DNA from 4 places in the Solibacillus sp. FSL W7-1436 genome. Region 3 is predicted to be linked to each of the others. Evidence: riboswitches for the same ligand, from Rfam matches in the RefSeq annotation. Region 3 holds a riboswitch; each other region holds the start of a gene.

Region 1 (3,444 bases), 1.4 Mb from region 3:
CGAATACAGGTGAAAACTTCATCGTTTCTACAGAAGTTGCACCATTTGCGATTTACTTGCAAGAAGGTGACCAGGCGACGATTACGTATGCAAAAACAGGTGAAGATTTCCAACCTGTAAAATCATTGCAGATTGAAGGGTTGAAATAAATAAAGAAATTTGGGCAGAAGTATAAGTACCGTTGAATAAGAAGAAAATCCTTATTAAGAAACGGCTATTTTATAAAATTGATTGGAATGGAGGGGAGGCGACTCCAGCGGGATTAGCGTGACGCCTGAGACTACAGGCTCAGGCCACGCCCGCGGAAAGCGTCCGACCCGGAATGGAAATCAATTTTTAACGCTCAGCAAAAAAATGCTATTTTTCTCCCTCAGAGAGAAAAATAGCATTTTGGTTTTTATTAGCTTACTTCCAAGTAAAGCCACGTGAAGCGAGGAAGTCTTTCATATGCGGACGGTTTTGTTCAACTAAGTAATCAGCCATTTGTTTCGTCCATGTTGCCGTCTTCTGATTTGAAGAGCGGCTGCTGTAATAGTCTTCCATAATTCCATCATACTCATCCAGAAGCGTTTCGTACTTATCAACGTCATAACCATTTTCATGCAATACTGCAGCTACCGGTAAACGCGGTTTTGTTTCATTGCGTTTTGTCGGTGTGCCGATCGTCATCGCAAATAACGGGAAAACATATTCCGGTAAATTGAACAGCTCGCTGATTTCCTTAGGATTTGTTCGGGCACCACCGATATAGCAAATGCCGTAACCCATTGATTCGGCAGCAATTACGAAGTTTTGGGCAAATAATGCAACATCTGCTACCCCTACAAGCACGTTTTCAGCCGTGTCAGCAGAAATATCAACCCCGTGTTTTTGACCCGCTACTTGCAAACGTTTGAAGTCTACGCAAAACAAGAATGAGGCACCCGCTGTTTTGAACTGAAATTCGTTTTTAGACAGTTCACCAAGCTTCGTTTTCTTTTCTTCATCCGTTACCCAAATAACGCTGTATGCTTGTACAAAATGAGAACTTGCCGCCATTTGCGCTGTTTCGATCAAATCGATGACCGTTTCTTTTGAAATTTCCTCTCCTGTATATTTACGAACAGATGTATGACTGCGTAATAATTCTTTTGTATTCACGTGAACATCTCCCTTTTATGTAATTAAACGTAATGGTATAGCCTTCAAGCTTATTTTAGTCAATATTTTACTTGAAGTCGATTATTAGTGTCTGTTCGAATTCATAGGAAGGGAACTTTTGCATATCGTTAAATACAGATAAGAGCTATCAGAATAGAAATCTGAAAATTTTAATTTTTTTGTGTTGACATATCGGATTAGTATGTTTTATACTGAGACTCAACGATGGAACACAAATCACATAACTCTTATCAAGAGCGGCGGAGGGAATAGGCCCTGAGATGCCCGGCAACCAGTAAGTGATGAACTGACTAAGGTGCTAAATCCTACAAAATGGACAATCATTTTGAAAGATAAGAGGAGGCAAACTTGCTCATGCGCAACCCTCTTCTTAACTGAAGAGGGTTTTTTTCATTTAAAAAATCCTCCTCAAAAACACCGATTTCACCATCGATTAAATTTTTGGGGGTAATAAAATGACAAACTTAAGACCAGAAACACTATTATTACACGGGGGTCAAAAGCCAGACCCGGAAACAGGAGCAATCGCAGTTCCGGTGTACCGTACAACTGCCTATGCATTTAACGACACAGCTCATGCGCAACGTCTATTTGCATTACAGGAAACAGGCAATATTTATTCACGTATTATGAATCCGACAGTCGGGGCTTTTGAAGAACGGGTTGCTTTATTAGAAGGGGGCACAGCTGCAGTAGGGCTTTCATCTGGCGCAGCAGCAGTGGCATTTTCTATTTTAAACGTTGCAGGTGCAGGGGATGAAATTGTTGCGGCAGGTTCTCTTTACGGCGGAACTTACAATTTATTCGCAACTACATTGCCTCGCTACGGCATTACAGTAAAATTTGTGGATGAATCAGATCCTGCAAACTTCCAAGCGGCAATCACGGATAAAACGAAGGCGATCTTCGCTGAAATTATCGGAAATCCAAGCTTGAAAGTACTGGATATCGAAGAGGTAGCAAACATCGCTCATGACAATGGTCTTCCTTTATTAATCGACAGCACATTTGCTTCCCCATATGGAAGTAATCCGATCGAATTCGGCGCGGATGTTGTCATTCATTCTGCAACAAAATGGATTGGCGGCCACGGAACGACGATCGGCGGGATTGTCGTTGATGCCGGGAAGTTCGACTGGACGCAAGGAAGACATCCAGGATTTACAGAACCGGATACTTCTTACCACGGTCTACGCTACGGAATTGACACAGCAGGCGCTGCATTTGCGACAAAGCTTCGTGTTCAACTATTGCGTGATTTTGGTCCAACATTATCTGCTGACGCGGCATTTAATTTCCTGCAAGGACTTGAAACGCTTCATTTGCGTATTGTCCGTCATAATGAAAACACACAAAAAGTTGCCGAGTATTTAAGAAACCACCCATTTGTGGAATACGTAAATTACAACGGCTTTGAAGATTTTGCGACACATGATTTAGCGAAGAAGTATCTGAAAAACGGCTTCGGATCGATCATTACGTTCGGCATTAAAGGTGGGCGTGAAGCAGGTCGCCAAGTAATCGATAACGTGGAATTGTTCTCGCATGTAGCAAACGTCGGGGATGCCCGTTCATTGATTATCCATCCTGCTAGTACAACGCACCAACAGTTATCTGCGGAAGAATTAAAAACTGCAGGCGTATCGGAAGAGCTCATTCGCTTATCGATCGGGTTAGAAGCAGCAGAAGATATTATCGCAGATTTAGAACAGGCATTAGCGAAAGTTGCAGCTGAAGTAGGGGTGGAAACAAACGCATAATACCTTAAAAAAAGGCTTAGCTTTTCCCATTCGAAAAGCTAAGCAATTTTTAGAAAATTAATCCCTACTATTTTTATAAGTTTTATTGACAAATTGAATACCAAGTAATACAATAGGGATAATAAATTACCAACCGGAAAAATTTAAAGTGATGTTGCAGCATCATGGGAAGAAAAGGAGTTGTTCAAAATGGGGAAAGTATACAGTGCACAAAACGTAGCTGCCTATATTATTTATGAACTAAATGACGTAAAGGAATTTGTGAACGCTTGCGCTATCCAGCAAATTTTGGCGGATGTGAATACGATGTGGCAGCATGTTTTTGGACACAGTGCTTTCTCTGAACAAGCTCACGATCTTGCCACAGCGGGATATGTTGTAAAAGAAGTTGCCGAGGAATACAAAATTCATGGTACAGCCCATATTTTACAGCCGGCCAGAGAGTGGTTCTTAAAATATGGTGAATTTCAGTTAGTGGAGCGCCCATACGCGGTCCCTGACTACTCGGCAAAAGAGGAAATCG
Region 2 (3,444 bases), 680 kb from region 3:
CGTAAAAACGGTGTAATTAAGTAAATACCGTTAAAGTATTTGCATGCAGTATCGAGCAGCTCTTTCGCAATCGCGATTCCTTCTGCTGTCGATGCTTCCTTGTCATCCCCGCAGGCAGCCATACGCGCAAGTACTTCATCGGACAATTTAATGCCCGGTACTTCATGATGTAAAAATTCCGCGCTGCGTGAAGAAGTAAGCGGCATAATCCCGATATAGATCGGTGTTTCCAAATGCTTTGTCGCTTCATAGATTTCGATAATTTTTTCTTTCGTATAAACCGGCTGTGAAATAAAGTAATCTGCACCATGCTCGATTTTCTTCTCTAAACGGGCAACTGCACGGTCCAGCACGCGGACATTCGGATTAAAGGCAGCGGCTACCGAGAAATTCGCCTGTTTGCGCAGCGATTTCCCTGTAAAAGAACCGCCTTTATTTAGCTGTTTAATAAGAGAAATAAGCTCCATTGACGAAACATCATACACACTCGTCGCTCCCGGGAAATCCCCCACTTTTGTCGGGTCCCCTGTGATGACAAGAATATCATGGAGTTCCAGCGCATCAAGTCCCATTAAATGTGACTGAAGCCCGATTAAATTGCGGTCACGGCAAGTTAAATGCGGCAATGAACGAATTCCATGCTCTTTTAAAATAGCAGCCATCGCGATATTACTGATTCGCGGCGAAGCAAGTGAGTTATCAGCCATCATAATGACATCGGCGCCCGCTTTTGCCAGTTGTTTAGCCCCTTCGACAAATCCGTCAATTTCCAGATGACGCGGTGTATCAAGTTCCACAATAACAGAACGTTCACGTTTAGCCTTTTCATGGAGCGGCTCTTGTTTACGAGGCTCCGGAATACGGACAAATTGTGTTTGCCCATGTTTCGCTTCTTTCGTTTCGATCGGCTGCATATTCGCCAAACGTTTTTTTACAGCCGCAATATGCTTCGGGGTCGTTCCGCAGCAACCGCCAATTAAACGGACTCCCTGGTTTACAAGTTCAACGGCTGCTCGTGCGAAATAGTCGGTTTCCGATTCATAGACAACACGGCCATCTTCAATATCCAATAATGACGCATTCGGGTAAGCCGATAAAAAAGCCTTATCCGGTAAATTGACTCCTTCAAATGCCTGAATCGTATGGAAAGGACCTAAGCGACAGTTGCTCCCCACAATGTCCGCACCTAATCTTTCCAAATCCTGAAGTGCTTCGTTCAGAGACATTAAATTTTGAAGGACGCCCGGTTCCTGCATCGTCACCTGGGCAATGATCGGTAAATCAGTCATTGAACGTAGTAGATGGACACAGTGCGATAATTCTTCAAAATCGTAATACGTTTCCAGTAAAAATCCATCCGGGTTACCAGCTAGTAATACTTCGGCCTGCTCTTGGAATGCAGTTAAAATTTCGTCTAATGTCGCATCACTTTTTCGGATTCCGCGAATACCACCGATCGTCGCCAGAACATATTGCCCATCCAGGGAAGCAGCACGCTTTGCAATTTTTAAAGCAGCTTCGTTAAATTCCTTCACACGATTTTCATAGCCATAACGCGCAAGCTTAATCCGGTTTGCTCCATATGTATTTGTCTGAATAATATCTGCACCTGCCGCAATATATTCACCATGAATTTTCTCTATAATATCAGGACGTGCAATATTCATCTCTTCATGACAATAATCCAATCCATATGAATAAAGAAGTGTTCCGATTGCCCCGTCTGCTGTTAAAACCCGTGTTTGTAATTCTTCAAGTAAACCCATTGCCCTCACTCCATCATTTACAGTATTTTCAGTATATTAACGATATAAAAAAGCCTTCTTTCATTAAATAAAAGAAGGCATAATAGTTATCAACTTAATCCCTTCTCATCTTCTGGCATCCGCCACTGGATTTAGCACCTGACTTAACGTTGGTTGCTGAAGTTTCATCGGGCCAGTCCCTCGACTTCTCTTGATAAGAAAATAATATGAATTTTTAAAATAATTAAATGAATCATAACGTTATCTAATAGTTCCGTCAATACCCTTTAGCTGAATGAAGTATTTCTTTACATAATTCGACTAATAATCTGTTCAGCCGTTTTTTTGCCGTTTGAAATACAGGCACCGATTCCTACACCGAAATAGGCACATCCTGCCAAAAGAACATTCGGGTAATCTGTTCCCAGTTGCTGTATAACTTCCGATAATGCTTCATTATGCGCCAAATCATAACGGGGCATTTGGTCAATCCACTTTGTTACATTGACGACTGTCGGTTCCGCTTCAATACCCAGGCTGAGACGGATATCTTCCAATGCGACTTTCGTCAATTCTTCATCAGACATGGCTGCCAACTCTTCATAATGCGGATTAATATTTTTATAAAACAGGCGAACGAGTAAATTGCCTTCTGCAGACGTATGTTTCCATTTACGGCTCGTCCATGTAGACGCATTGCAAACTAAATCACTATTATGCGAAACGATAAATCCTGTCCCATCTGCCGGTAAAATATTGTCCGGTACATCAAAGCCCACATACATCGTTAAAGCGGATGCCGTTGTAAACTTTTTCAGCTGGTCTTCCAGCGCTTCATTCTGTATGACTTGGCGTACCGTTTCATTCGGGACCGCCAGTACAACAACATCCGCTAAAATTGTTTCATCTTCCAGCACGACTTCATATTGCTCGCCTAATTTATTGATTTGCTTTGTCACTGTCTTTTTCATGAATTCAACTTCCGGCAGCTGTTCTTCTAAACGATCGATCAGTGCCGATAACCCCGAACGGAAAGAAATAAATTTCTTGTTCGCAGCTTTTTCGAATTGCTCACGATGTGCCTCGAACCCTTTAATAATCGATCCGTAGTCGTTCTTATAGTCCACTAAATAAGGCAAAGTGGATGCCAGACTTAATTGATATAAATCGCCTGAATAAACACCAGCCAATACAGGGGCAATTTGCTTGCGGACAATTTCTTCTCCTAAAAAGTATTCCAAAAACGTACCGATCGAGCTTTCTTTTGTAAATCTAGTATTCGGGATTTCTAAATCTTGAAGTGCTCTCTTCTTTCCTTCTTCAGAAATTAATGTACTCGACATGAGCGATTCCACACTCATCGGAATACCGAATGTCGATCCTGCCGGGATTGCATGCAGCTCATTATTCGTATGAATGTAAGAAATGCCTGTTTCGTTATAGACAAGCTCTGATTCAAAATCAAGTTCTTTTACGAGCTTCAATACCTCCGGATGGCGAGCTACAATTGAGTCAGCCCCCGTTTCCATAATAAAGCCTTTATCCTTTTCGGAATGAATTTTCCCGCCTAAATATTCGTTCTTTTCAATCAGTATTAACCGCGCTTCCACGTTTTGCTCATGCATTTTATTTTTTAAATAATGCATCGTACATAGCCCGGTAATCCCGCCACCTACAACTACTACTGTTTTCATATCCA
Region 3 (3,444 bases):
TATAGATTTATCTACAATTTTATAGAAGAAATGAGGAATTGAAAATGATTTACCCTTATAAGGATAAAATACCGACGATCCACCCATCTGCATTTATTGCCGACTATGCCACAATTACCGGTGATGTAACAATAGGAGCCGAAACTTCAATCTGGTTTAACACGGTTATTCGCGGTGATGTCAACAAAACAATAATCGGCGACCGTGTCAGCATCCAGGATTTGAGCTGTCTTCACCAAAGTCCCGCTTACCCTCTCATTATTGAAGATGAAGTAACAATAGGTCATCAAGTAACATTACATAGCTGTACAATTAAGAAACGCGCTTTAGTTGGTATGGGTTCCATCATATTGGACGGGGCCGTAATTGGCGAGGGCGCATTTATCGGTGCCGGCAGTCTTGTACCACCGGGAAAAGTGATTCCTCCCAATTGTTTGGCGATGGGACGCCCGGCAAAAGTTGTTCGTGAAGTAACTGCAGAAGACCGCGCGGATATGGATCGGATTATTTCCGAATATGTGGCGAAGGGTCAATACTATAAATCACTTCAGAAATAATTACACACTCATATATTGTTTAACATAATCTCTACCTATTATATAGGAAATTCAATGGAAATTATAAAAAAGGAGCACTCCATCTAACTGGATGCTCCTTTATTTTATATTAAATTCCTGCTTTTTCTTTCAATTCAGCTGCTTTATCCGTATTTTCCCATGGCACATTTAAATCTGTGCGACCGAAATGTCCGTAAGCGGCTGTTTGCTTATAGATCGGGCGACGTAAATCAAGCATTTTAATAATGCCTGCAGGACGTAAATCAAAGAGCTCACGAACCCAGTTTACGATTTGTGATTCTGCTACTTTTCCTGTACCGAACGTATCAACCGCGATTGATACAGGTTGTGCAACACCGATTGCATAAGCCAATTGTACTTCAGCACGGTCAGCTAAGCCAGCTGCTACAATGTTTTTGGCAACATAACGTGCTGCATATGCTGCAGAACGGTCAACTTTCGTTGCATCCTTACCAGAGAATGCCCCGCCACCGTGACGTGCATAACCGCCGTAAGTATCAACAATAATTTTACGGCCTGTAAGACCTGCATCTCCTTTAGGTCCACCGATTACGAAGCGGCCTGTCGGGTTGATGAAGTACTTTGTAGCTTCATCCAATAAATGTTCAGGAACTACCGGCTTAATAACGCGTTCTTTAATGTCTGATTGGATTTGTTCCAATGTTGCTTCTTCATCGTGCTGTGTTGAAATAACGATTGTATCCACACGAACAGGCTCATTGTTTTCATCATATTCGATTGTCACTTGTGTTTTACCATCCGGACGTAAATATTCCAATTCACCTGATTTACGTACTTCTGTTAAACGACGCGCTAATTTGTGGGCTAAAGAAATAGGCATCGGCATAAGTTCCGGTGTTTCGTTACATGCATAACCGAACATTAAACCTTGGTCGCCTGCACCAATTGCTTCAAGTTCATCTTCCGTCATTGAACCTTCACGCGCTTCCAATGCCTGGTCAACACCTTGTGCAATGTCAGGTGATTGCTCCCCTACTGCTACCAGTACAGCAAGATTCTCAGCATCAAAGCCGTACTTACCGCGTGTATAGCCGATTTCTGCTACTGTATCGCGGATAATCCCTTTCATATCTACATACGTAGACGTTGTAATTTCACCAGATACTAATACTAAGCCTGTTGTTACCGTAGTTTCACAAGCTACACGTGCATTTGGATCTGCAGCTAAAATAGCGTCTAAAATGGCATCCGAAATTTGATCACAAATTTTGTCCGGATGTCCTTCCGTTACACTTTCTGATGTAAACAGTCGACGATTTGTCATGTCATTTCCTCCTAAATCACTTTGGCAATTGTTTTTTATTGATACGGTACTCATTACCCATGTCCGTTATATTGCAGAATTACGCAAATGCGTATCCGCTTTTTTAACGTCAAGCTATATTTGCTTTAACACGAGGGTCTGAAAGGCTGTAACTATATAATTTTCGCTCAGTACGAAATTGTAAAACAAAATAAAAAAAATCCTTTCTCTCATAGCCGTGTTCATCACACGTGAGGAAAGGATATTACGTTTCGTTACCTTTCACTCTTATCGTTCAAGGGAAATTTTGCCCTTGCATCAGGTTGGCACCAACACGTATATAATATACGCAGGTTGCCGGGTTTCATAGGGCCTGCCCCTCCACCAGCTCGGGATAAGAGTATCCGTTCAATTAAACATCTTACGCAAAAAAACAAGTACTGTCAACAAATTTTGACTTTTTTCGAACCGCCAAAATTTACGAAAAAAATAATTTGCAATTAGTATAGATTATTTCGCTTAATGTGTTATACTATTTTTGAATTAGGAATCAACTCCCCTCTATAAGGGAATACTATAAAAAAGGATGGTATTTAATAGATGAATTCGGTAGAAATTGCTAACGAGCTGAAAGAACTTTTAAACGGGGAAAACATTAAAACTCAATTATCTGTTCCGCAATTAATTGAAAAAGCGACATCACGCGGAGAAGCAACGCTAACTGTTGAAGGTGCTTTGCGCGCTGAAACAGGCAAATATACTGGCCGCTCTCCTAAGGATAAATATATAGTAGAAGAAGAAATTTCAAAAGACAAAATCGATTGGGGTAAAGTAAACCGTCCGATCTCAGCAGAAGTATTTGATAAACTTTATGTAAAAGTTTTAAATTACTTAAAAGAACGTGACGAGTTATATGTATTCAATGGTTTTGCTGGTGCAGACAAAGAGTCTCAATTATCTATTAAAGTAATTAACGAATATGCTTGGCATAACCTATTCTGTCATCAATTATTCATCCGCCCAACAGCAGACGAATTGGCTAAACACGCTGCCGAGTTTACAATCGTATCTGCGCCAAACTTCAAAGCAGATCCGGAAGTAGACGGTACTGGATCGGAAACATTCATTATAACATCTATCGAAAAGAAAATCATCTTAATCGGCGGAACTGAGTACGCAGGTGAAATGAAGAAGTCAATCTTCGGTATTATGAACTACTTGTTGCCTGAACAAGGTATCTTCCCAATGCACTGCTCTGCCAATGTTGGTGAAGAAGGCGATGTAGCATTATTCTTCGGTTTATCTGGTACAGGGAAAACAACTTTATCAGCTGACAAAGACCGTAAATTAATCGGTGATGATGAGCACGGCTGGTCTGACAACGGTGTATTCAACATTGAAGGTGGTTGCTACGCAAAAACAATCAACCTATCTGCTGAAAATGAGCCTGAAATTTACAATGCGATCCGCTTTGGTTCAGTTCTGGAAAACGTTGCAGTAGACCCTGAAACACGCGAATGTGACTATGCAGACGGTTCTTTAACGGAAAACACACGTGTCGCTTACCCAATCGACTTTATCGACAATATTGTATTACCATCA
Region 4 (3,444 bases), 2.9 Mb from region 3:
TGCGATGATCGATAACTTCAACTGGCAGGATAATGCGATTGAAATCGTGCTCAGCGGAAAATTCGGTGCCCTTCGTCTGTTCAATGATGTGACGGAAGAAGAAATCGATCATGCGGTTTCGATCATGAAGCATTTTCACTGTGACCATTTAGCGAATAAATCATTCGAACATTTGTCGCAAGGTGAACGCCAGCGTGTGCAAATCGCAAGGGCGATTATGGCGGATCCGGAAATTCTAATATTGGATGAGCCGTGTGGCGGTCTGGACTTGATCGAACGGGAAAACCTGCTGCAAACGATTGAACAGATTGCAGAAGCAGACAACGGCCCTACCCTTATTTATGTGACGCACCATGTAGAAGAAATTCTGCCTTGTTTTAGCCATGTGCTATTAATGAAAGACGGAAAAAATATCGAAGCCAATGCACGCGAAGTTGTGTTAACAGACGAATTATTAAGCGATTTCTTCGGGCGGGAAATCAGTTTGCAGATCGAACGCGAACGTGCCTGGGTCGCGATTAAATAAAGAAGTTGGAAAATAAGTAAAAGTACCCTTGGATAAGAAGAAAATCCTTATTAAGAAATGGATACTTTTTAAAATTGATTGGAATGGAGGGGAGGCGACTCCTGCGGGAATAGCACGACGCCTGAGACTACAGGCTCAGGCCGTGCCCGCGGAAAGCGTCCGACCCGGAATGGAAATCAATTTTTAACGCTCAGCAAAAAAAGCTATTTTTCTCCTAGAGAAAAATAGCTTTTTGGGTTATGTTCCAGTTTTTAATTTATAAGCATTAAATATGATATTCAATATTTTCATCGACGTAATGCCATTCGTACGGTGTTTCTTGGTATACGTAGTAGTTCAGCCAGTTGTAGAACAACAGATGCGAATGAGCACGCCAAACATTTTTCGGTGCCTGCAGCGGGTCATTATTCGGGAAATAGTTGACCGGAATCTCCGTATTGTCCGGATCCTTCTCCTTATCGCGGAAGTACTCATCCGATAAAGTCGTTGCATCATATTCCAGATGCCCTGTGATCATAATATGTTTATTGTTTTTCGACTGAACGATAAACACGCCAGCATCATCCGAGTAGCTTAGTAGACGCAAGTCAGGGTGTGCCCGCACTTCATCAATCGAAACCGATGTGTGGCGTGAATGCGGTGCCACATACTCATCACTGAAACCCCGTACTAAATCAACGGTTAAATCCGTAATCACATGGGAATAAACACCGGAGCACTTTTTCGGCAATTCGAATTTTCCGATGCCAAAATGGTGATACAGGGCAGCTTGTGCGCCCCAACATATATACATGATTGAAGTGACATGATCATTTGCCCAGTCCATAACATGCGTAATTTCATTCCAGTAGCCTACATCTTCAAATTCCATTTTCTCGACTGGCGCTCCTGTAATAATGAGCCCATCAAAACGACGGTGCTTCACTTGGTCAAACGTCCGGTAAAAAGTATCTAAATGCGATTTGGAGACATTTTTTGATTCGTATGTAGCCGTGTTTAAAAATGTCACATCTACCTGTAATGGTGTATTACCGAGTAAGCGCAGCAATTGCAGTTCGGTTTTCTCTTTTTCAGGCATTAAATTAAACACTAAAATATTTAACGGTCGGATTTGTTGCGTTTTCGCACGGTCTTCCTCCATGACGAAAATCTTCTCTTTTCTAAGCAGCTCACCCGCCGGTAAATGTTTCGGAATATTAATCGGCATTCCACTTTCCCCCTCATAAACTTTTTCAACTATCCTTTAATAATCTGTGGTATTCAGGCAATGCATTGTTTTACGAGCGAAACGAAACCGTTCCGGAACAATATAAAAAGCCCCTCTCAATCCAGCAAAACAGAATTGAGAGGGGCTTTTTTACCCGTTCTTATCTGCCAAGGTTCACACCTTGCTGGAAGTAGCACCTTTCTAGTATGACTAGAGGTTGCTGAAGCATCATAAGGCCAAGTCCCTCCGCTTCTCTTGATAAGACTATTAAATTGTCATTAGTGTATCATGTACTTTATAATTTTGCAATAATTCCAAAAATATTATTTTACTCTTCCTGCAGCTGTTCTTTTTCTATATTGAATAAGATGGTTTCCAGCCGTTCATCCCATACACGTGTCAATGTATTGTATACCCGCACAAAATGCCTGTTTTCCTTTTGATCGAACAGTAAAAAACACAGGACCGGAATATCATTAATCTGAATCGATTCCGTCGAAACAACACTTGTTATATAATGCGGTACTTCATCTTCCGCCACCGGCTGTTCCGAAAGTTGCTGTTGAATAAAATCAACGAGCAACGTCTCTTCAATCGCTTCGATTTCTTCTGTTTCGATTGTCGGGAAAGGCTCCGGAAATTCTTCCAGATCCGCAAATTCCTCCAGGTCACCCCCGAGTGGCTGTTCATGAATCGGGCTGTATTGAATGAAATAACTTGTTTCTTCAAGTTCCTCTTCAAAAATGCCCGATTCCAGCTGTGCTTTCCCTTTGGCAGTAAGTGCAAATTCCTGTTCCTTCACAATCATACCCAGTCGTAACATTTTATTCGTCAAATCATGAATAAATAACAGTTCCACCAATAAAATTTCGGCTAATAGCTCCACATTTTTCAGTTTCGCCTTCTCAAATGAAATGAGCATCATTTTCATCAAAATATCCATGACATTACGCATTACCGGATGATATTTCACTTCCAATGTGTGAATCGGAATGGCATACTGCATTTGTTTTTTGATTTCAACGGGTGGATTTTGGGTGAGTTCTTTCTGCAGCTGTAAAACTGTATTTTGTAAATCCATTCAATCCAATCCCCCTGTTTCTACACAGCAAAATAGCCGTCTTGCTCTTTTACTGTCGTTAATACATGGGCATACATATCCCTTGTTTTCGCGCTCTTTGGACGCTTTGTGAACATTTCGGTACTGCCGACCATAATGAGCAGTTCCCGTGCGCGGGACAAGGCAACATTCAGACGGCGGTAATCTTTCGCAAATCCGATTTCTCCGCGCTCATTGTCATGATTCCGCACCATGCTGACGATAATGACATCCATCTCCATCCCTTGGAATTTATCGACGGATCCTGTACGGATGTGTAAATGCGGTACACTGATTTCCTGGTCGATCAGACGATTGATGCGCTTCACCTGCTCCGCGTAGAATGATATAACACCAACCGATTTTAATGCGTCCTGTGGAATCAGCCCTTGAGCTTTCGCCTGTTCTGTTGCGGCATTTAATTCAAGCAGCTGCTGTTTAATCTGTTCCAGCTCCGCTAAATTGAATAAACTCGAACCTTCTTTCATACGCTCTTCAAAATACGGCTTGGCATTCGGAATATCAAGCCATAGTAAATGGTGATTTCGTGTAATTTTTGATGTTTCAAGGAAATGATCACGTACGGCATCTGAATCCTCCAAACCACATTGC

The links. Region 3 has a riboswitch for S-adenosylmethionine ahead of metK (methionine adenosyltransferase). Riboswitches for the same ligand answer to the same signal wherever they lie in the genome.
Region 1: it holds a riboswitch for S-adenosylmethionine, as region 3 does, so the genes downstream of both, MKX73_RS08700 (O-acetylhomoserine aminocarboxypropyltransferase/cysteine synthase family protein) here and metK (methionine adenosyltransferase) in region 3, are expected to answer to the same signal.
Region 2: it holds a riboswitch for S-adenosylmethionine, as region 3 does, so the genes downstream of both, MKX73_RS05130 (bifunctional homocysteine S-methyltransferase/methylenetetrahydrofolate reductase) here and metK (methionine adenosyltransferase) in region 3, are expected to answer to the same signal.
Region 4: it holds a riboswitch for S-adenosylmethionine, as region 3 does, so the genes downstream of both, metA (homoserine O-acetyltransferase MetA) here and metK (methionine adenosyltransferase) in region 3, are expected to answer to the same signal.

What each region holds. Positions count from the first base shown of each region.
Region 1 is NZ_JBBOWV010000001.1:1,734,150-1,737,593, forward strand. It holds gene MKX73_RS08690 (hypothetical protein) at 1-149, shown strand, start outside; gene nfsA (oxygen-insensitive NADPH nitroreductase) at 406-1,140, opposite strand; SAM riboswitch class I at 1,386-1,500, shown strand; gene MKX73_RS08700 (O-acetylhomoserine aminocarboxypropyltransferase/cysteine synthase family protein) at 1,617-2,921, shown strand; gene MKX73_RS08705 (hypothetical protein) at 3,111-3,444, shown strand, end outside.
Region 2 is NZ_JBBOWV010000001.1:1,026,734-1,030,177, forward strand. It holds gene MKX73_RS05130 (bifunctional homocysteine S-methyltransferase/methylenetetrahydrofolate reductase) at 1-1,766, opposite strand, end outside; SAM riboswitch class I at 1,869-1,966, opposite strand; gene hemG (protoporphyrinogen oxidase) at 2,054-3,439, opposite strand.
Region 3 is NZ_JBBOWV010000001.1:349,616-353,059, forward strand. It holds gene MKX73_RS01635 (gamma carbonic anhydrase) at 45-557, shown strand; gene metK (methionine adenosyltransferase) at 667-1,863, opposite strand; SAM riboswitch class I at 2,128-2,243, opposite strand; gene pckA (phosphoenolpyruvate carboxykinase (ATP)) at 2,443-3,444, shown strand, end outside.
Region 4 is NZ_JBBOWV010000001.1:3,216,170-3,219,613, reverse strand. It holds gene MKX73_RS15895 (ABC transporter ATP-binding protein) at 1-526, shown strand, start outside; gene metA (homoserine O-acetyltransferase MetA) at 792-1,733, opposite strand; SAM riboswitch class I at 1,891-1,998, opposite strand; gene MKX73_RS15885 (nucleoside-diphosphate sugar epimerase) at 2,062-2,814, opposite strand; gene MKX73_RS15880 (AAA domain-containing protein) at 2,835-3,444, opposite strand, start outside.